Regions from separate parts of the Shewanella sp. ZOR0012 genome, predicted to be linked through region 1. Evidence: predicted binding sites of a transcription regulator. Region 1 holds the regulator's gene; the other holds the start of a gene.
What was found. Region 1 encodes MetJ, which represses methionine synthesis genes. Its sites were predicted from a motif close to TAGACGTCTAGACGTCTA; they were not measured.

Region 1 (3,217 bases):
TCTCGCCATTGGTGTGGGCGCTTACACTGGCTTCTTAATCTCGGCGATGAATGCCTATCCGATGCTAAACACTGCGGTATTGCCTGCATTGTTCTTGGTTTCTGGTTTATCAGCGGGCGCTGCGGCCAATGCGGTGCTGGCGCTGGTGATGTTCAAAACCGATAGCCACGACAAGACCTTAGCTAAAATGCATGGCTTAGAGCTGCCAGTGATGGCCATCGAAATCATGTTCCTGTTTATGTTGTTCTGCGCCTTGTACTTTAAGGGCGGAGCGGCGGCTGCGGCGCTGGCATCACTCACCTCTGGCGTGTGGGCAAGCGTATTCTGGATTGGCGTGGTCGGGATTGGCTTTGGTGTGCCATTGCTGTTTATGCTGCTTCCCGCAGCGACTCGCCACACTAAGGGCGCAATGATTATGGTGGCCTGTGCCAGCTTAACTGGCGTGCTCGCCCTGAGACACTTTATTGTGTATGCAGGCCAAAGTTACCTGAGCTAAGTGATGTTAGCGAATGCTCTAACCCATGGCATTCAAACTAGCGCAACAAATATGAGTATTACTTTAATGCGATTAAGTGATACTCAAATGGGTTACAACACGCATCCCTGCAAGCAAAAAGCACCGTTAAACGGTGCTTTTTTATGGCTGCGATTGACTGCAATTGGCAGGAGGTTATTGCGGTAATAACTCAATCACTGATTTGACCGTGAGCACTAAGGCGCTGATAGCGCAGAGGGCTAAGGTCGCCATCTTGGTCTTATGTTTATCCACATTTCCCACCAGTTTGCCCGCCACGAGATAGCCTAAAAAGACCGAGGGCAATAGCATTAGCGACAGCCAAAAGTGCTTGATTTCGAGTAGGCCCGTCACCCCAAGAATCGCCAAGGCAATGGTCGAACTAAAGATAAAGAAGGCCGATAACGCTGCGCGAAACTGCGAAGCATCCTTACCCGCCAATAAAATCGCCATCGGAGGGCCACCAATGGCGGCGATATTGCCAAAGATCCCCGAGACGACTCCCGCGCCAAATAGCGTCGCTTTATTCACTGGCAGGCTGAATTTATACAGGCTCAGCACCACGGCAACCGTCACAATCGCGGCAATTGCTAAACCAAGAATCGGCTGCGGCGCAAACAGCAACAGGCTGGCACCGATAAAGCCACCGGGCACTCGACCGATGAGCGCGTATTGCAAGCCATTGAATTCTAAATGGCCGCGTTCACGCAATAGGGTGAGTAGCGCGATGGAAAATCCCATCACAATCACGGGGGCGGGCACTAATTGGGGATCGACGATATACAGCAACGGACTGGCGACCACGGCTAAGCCAAACCCAATCAGACTCTGGGTGAGGGCACCTAAAAACACAATCACAGACGCAATAGCGAGCGTTTGTGGATCGATCAAGGAGAACATAGGATTCCATCAAAACAAAATAGGGATCGTTACTTTAACCCACCACGCCTGATGAGCATTAACGATCCCTAATAATTAGTTACGGCAGGATTATGGACGCTTAAGCGTTATTCCATATCTTCCCACTCGATCCCCATTTCGTCCATCAACCGCTTCGCTTCAGCGGGGATGCTGTCTGGGCACTCTTTCGACAGATCGGCATCATCAGGCAGAGGCTGGCCGGTGTAGGCATGCAAAAATGCTTCGCACAACAGTTCGCTATTCGTTGCGTGGCGCAGGTTGTTGACCTGACGACGCGTACGTTCATCCGTGAGGACTTTTAGCACTTTGAGCGGAATAGACACAGTAATTTTCTTTACTTGTTCATTCTTCTTGCCATGTTCAGCATAGGGGCTGATGTATTCCCCATTCCATTCAGTCATTGACTCACCTGTTATAACGCTAAATTCGGGGCAGATTTTAAACCCTTACAGATTACAGTCAAATTATTGCTACTATTTCTTAGCGATTGCAAACAGATTTCTTTATGTTTAGACGTCTAAACGTCTTAACGCCTATTGACGATACCACTGGGCTTAGGTACATTTAGACGTCCAGACATCTCTTTGCGAACTTAGGAGTTCCCGATGACCGCAGGCAAATTAGTGACCGAGCGTCAATTAGCCACATTGGCCGTTCGTCAGGGTATCGAAAGCGATACTCAATATGGCGCCGTGGTGCCGCCAATTTACCTATCGACTAATTACGCCTTCGATGGTCATAAAAATCCGCGCGAATTTGACTACAGCCGTTCCGGCAATCCAACTCGCAGTATTTTAGGCGATGCCTTAGCAAAGCTGGAAAAGGGCGCAACCGGTGTGGTGACTTGCACTGGCATGGCAGCCATTACCTTAGTGACCACTTTACTGGGCCCCGATGATTTACTGGTGGTGCCTCACGATTGTTACGGTGGCTCTTACCGTTTATTCACCAACCTCGCGAAAAAAGGCCAATTTAAACTGCTGGTGGTGGATCAAACCGACGGCCAAGCGCTTGCGCAAGCGATTGCCCAGCAACCTAAAATGGTGTGGATTGAAACTCCATCTAACCCTTTGCTGCGAGTCGTCGATATTGAGGCTATCGCGAAGGCAAGCCATGGTGTGGGCGCGTTAGTGATAGTGGACAACACTTTCCTGTCGCCGATTTTGCAGCAACCGCTATTGCTCGGCGCCGATATCGTTATCCACTCCACCACGAAATACATTAATGGCCATAGTGATGTGGTGGGCGGCGCGGTGATCGCCAAAGATCCCCAAATTGGTGAGACCTTACATTGGTGGTCGAACACCTTAGGCTTAACAGGTTCTGCCTTCGACAGTTATCAAACCCTGCGCGGCCTGCGTACTTTAGCTGTGCGCATTCGTGAGCACCAAAGTAATGCCGAGCGGATTGTGGAGTTACTGAGTAACAGCCCAGTCGTGAGTAAAGTGTATTACCCAGGTCTTGCGGATCATCCCGGTCATGCCATTGCCGCCAAGCAACAAAAAGGTTTTGGCGCTATGCTGAGTTTTGAGCTTAAGGGCGGCGAGGCCGAAGTGGTCGCCTTTTTAGATGCGTTAAGTTTATTCAGCGTGGCTGAGAGTTTAGGTGGCGTTGAGAGTCTCGTAGCCGTGCCCGCGACCATGACCCACAGGGCGATGGAGCCGCAGGCGCGTTTTGAAGCTGGCATTAAAGACACCCTATTACGTTTGTCGGTTGGTATTGAAGATGCCGATGACTTAGTTGCAGATATTCAAGCAGGATTGGCCGCCGTAGCGGCTTGTC
Region 2 (3,217 bases), 1.1 Mb from region 1:
ATCACGGGGATCGGGCTCGGTAAAGCATTTTTCCCGCGCCAGTTTAGTCGCCTCAGAAAGTGACATACCCTCATCGAGTTTACCGAAGATAAAGGATAAGGAGCCTGACAAAATGCCATTAAACTTGTGCAATTTATCACCGGCGAATAACAGTTTTTTCAAGTTATCGATAACGGGTAATCCTGCGCCCACGTTGGTCTCATACAGAAACTGCCGACGTTGCTTTAATGCTGTTTGACGCAAAGCTTGGTAATAGGCGTAATCGCGAGTGTTAGCCTTTTTATTCGGCGTCACCACGTGCATGCCCGCGTTCATCACCTCTAAATACTGGTTCGATACTTGATCGCTTGAAGTACAATCCACCAGCACAGGGTTTAATAACTGTTGCTCTTTCACCCACGCCAATAGCGCAGGTATATCGCTTGGCTGCTGGCTATCGGCAAGCAGGTTTTGCCAATTGTTTAAATCAATACCCGCACTATCGAGTAACATTTTGCTTGAATTGACAATACCGCAGACACGGATGCTAATGTGCTGCTCTTTTAGCACGCTCGCCTGTTGTTTGATCTGCTCCAGTAAGCCTGCGCCAACGTTACCGCAACCCACTAAAAACACATCTAAATACTGCTGCACATCGAAAAAGCCTTGATGACAGGCGGCTACAGCATGTTTGGTCTTACGTTGTTCGATCACCGTTGAAATAGAGCGCTCGGAGGAGCCTTGGGCAATCGCGATGATATTCACACTCGCCTGCGCTAAGGCTTGGAAGAACCGCGCCGCCACACCCTTATGGGTACGCATACCATCACCGATCAAGGAGACGATTGCTAAGTCATGGCGCATTGCAATCGGTTCTAGCAAGTCACTTTTAATTTCTAACTCAAACTCTTGCTCTAGCGCCGATTTCACCTTGGCGGACTCACTGGTCGCCACACAAAAGCTGATGCTGTATTCGCAAGAACTCTGGGTGATGAGTGACACAGAAACACCGCTACGGGAAATCGCCGCCAGTGTGCGGCTCGCCATACCGACCATGCCCTTCATACCAGGGCCTGATACATCAAACATGGTTTGATTATCCAAATTAGAAATGGCCTTCACCTGCAAGCCGCTCTGATCGGCCTGATTCGATACCAGAGTGCCGGGCGCATCGGGATTAAAGCTGTTTTTGATATAACAGGGGATGTGGAACTGGGCGATAGGTGCAATGGTTTTAGGATGCAGCACCTTAGCCCCAAAGTAAGACAGCTCCATCGCCTCTTGATAACTGAGCTGTGACAACAACTTAGCATCGGTAACAACCCGAGGATCGGTATTGTATACGCCGTCAACGTCGGTCCAAATCTCGCAGCTTGAAGCATCTAAACAAGCGGCCAGCACGGCAGCAGAGTAATCAGAACCGTTACGGCCTAAGGTCACAACCTTGCCGTCTTCATCGGCGGCGGTAAAGCCGGGCATCACCCAAACCCGCTTCTCATCGAGGGCAAGATTTTTGAATCGCGGTTTGCTGACGGCAATATCGACCACGGATTCTAGCGGACGACCACGGCCTAAAAATAGTTCACGTGGGTCTAGCTGCGCCGAAGTAATGCCTTTTGCCAGCATGACTTGCTCCATCAACGCAGCAGACAAACGCTCACCCGCAACCACGATCTCGGCGCGCACCCCGTCTGGGCATTCCTGCAACAGCGTAATACCGCGTAATCTGTCCTGCCAACGTGCAAGCTGCGCGCTTAGTCCGGCGAACAGCACTTCGCTCTGGCTACTAGAGAGTCCAGAACTAACCGCATCCTGATAGAGCGAGGTAAACACCCGCTCAACGTGTTGAATGACTGGTGAATAATCTTCCCCTTTCACCGCCACATCGACCATTTCTAGCAGAGCGTTTGTCACTGTTGCAGGCGCAGAGAGCACTGTCGCGACCGGCTCAGCTTTCGCTGCCTTGGCAACAATATCCGCCGCCATTGAAAATCGCTGCCAATTTGCAAGCGAGGTACCACCAAATTTCATCACTTTCATCTTGATCTCCTGTACCGCGCCCGACTAAGAAACATAAGCTAAAAACAAAAAAGCCCGCTTCTTTGTGGGAAGCGGGCTCGTCGTTAAAATTCTTTAGGGTGTATCAGCCCGCCCCCACTCTGGTTGTAGTGGTGGTTGTAATAATGGTAATTACTACGAAACCAAGGCTATGCATACGTTTAGACTTATCTATGTCAATGTGATGTTAAACAGAATTGCCTTTTTCACCTAACCTTGTCAACCCCCAAACTGGATTATTTATGCACAAATCTTTCACTTGAGTAAATTAGTGATTCAAGATTAATAAATATCAAGTTTTCATAGGCTAAAAATACGTTTTCATCAATATAAAACTGTTTACGTAAACGTAATGCCAGACAATTACAATCAATTTAACCTATTAAAAAATAAATAATTTATAATGATATTTTTTCATCATTCGAAAATTAAAGCATTTCAGTCTGTTTCCGCACATAACAAAGGGCAACTCATAAAAAACCACAATTCATCTTTTGTATCGTCCTTAATCTCAGTAAATCGAACTCACAAAAAGCTGTGCGATATCTAACATAAGCAACTTCAAATTATCGCCAGCACCCTAAAAGCGCGTTATTATGCGCGCACATTCCGAACCGGAGGCGATATGAAGATCACCCAACACAGCGCGGTAACCATTCATTACCGTTTATCAGATCAAGAAGGCAGACTTTTAGAAGACTCTTTTGATGCCGAACCAATGTTGTATCTGCATGGTACAGAAAACCTAATCCCAGGATTAGAAGCCGCATTAGAAGGTAAAATTAAGGGCGAAAAACTGGACGTGACGATCAGTGCCGAAGAGGCCTATGGTCCGTACCATGATGGCCTTCGCCAGGCAGTACCATTAGAAGCATTCGGTGATATCGAAGACATCGTGCCAGGTATGCGCTTTATTGCAGAAACCGAAATGGGCCAGCGTCCAGTTCAAGTCATCGAAGTTAAAGATGATGTTGTGATTGTTGATGGCAACCATCCATTAGCAGGCCAAGCACTCAGCTTTAACATTGAAGTCATCGATGTACGTGAAGCGACAGCTGAAGAAATTGCCCATGGACATATTCATGCACACGGCGGATGTGGCAGTCATGGACACAGCCATGAACATGACCATGGCGGCGGATGCTGTGGTGGCTCAGGTCATGATGTTGGTGGCTGCTGC

Region 2: the regulator MetJ is predicted to act here: its motif matches at 2,192-2,209, upstream of thrA (bifunctional aspartate kinase/homoserine dehydrogenase I).

Annotation. Positions count from the first base shown of each region.
Region 1 covers NZ_JTLE01000094.1:1,793,203-1,796,419, forward strand. Annotated here, with positions in the region: gene nrfD (NrfD/PsrC family molybdoenzyme membrane anchor subunit) at 1-496, shown strand, start outside; gene L976_RS09500 (sulfite exporter TauE/SafE family protein) at 671-1,414, opposite strand; gene metJ (met regulon transcriptional regulator MetJ) at 1,522-1,836, opposite strand; gene metB (cystathionine gamma-synthase) at 2,059-3,217, shown strand, end outside.
Region 2 covers NZ_JTLE01000094.1:715,482-718,698, reverse strand. Annotated here, with positions in the region: gene thrA (bifunctional aspartate kinase/homoserine dehydrogenase I) at 1-2,019, opposite strand, end outside; gene slyD (peptidylprolyl isomerase) at 2,663-3,217, shown strand, end outside.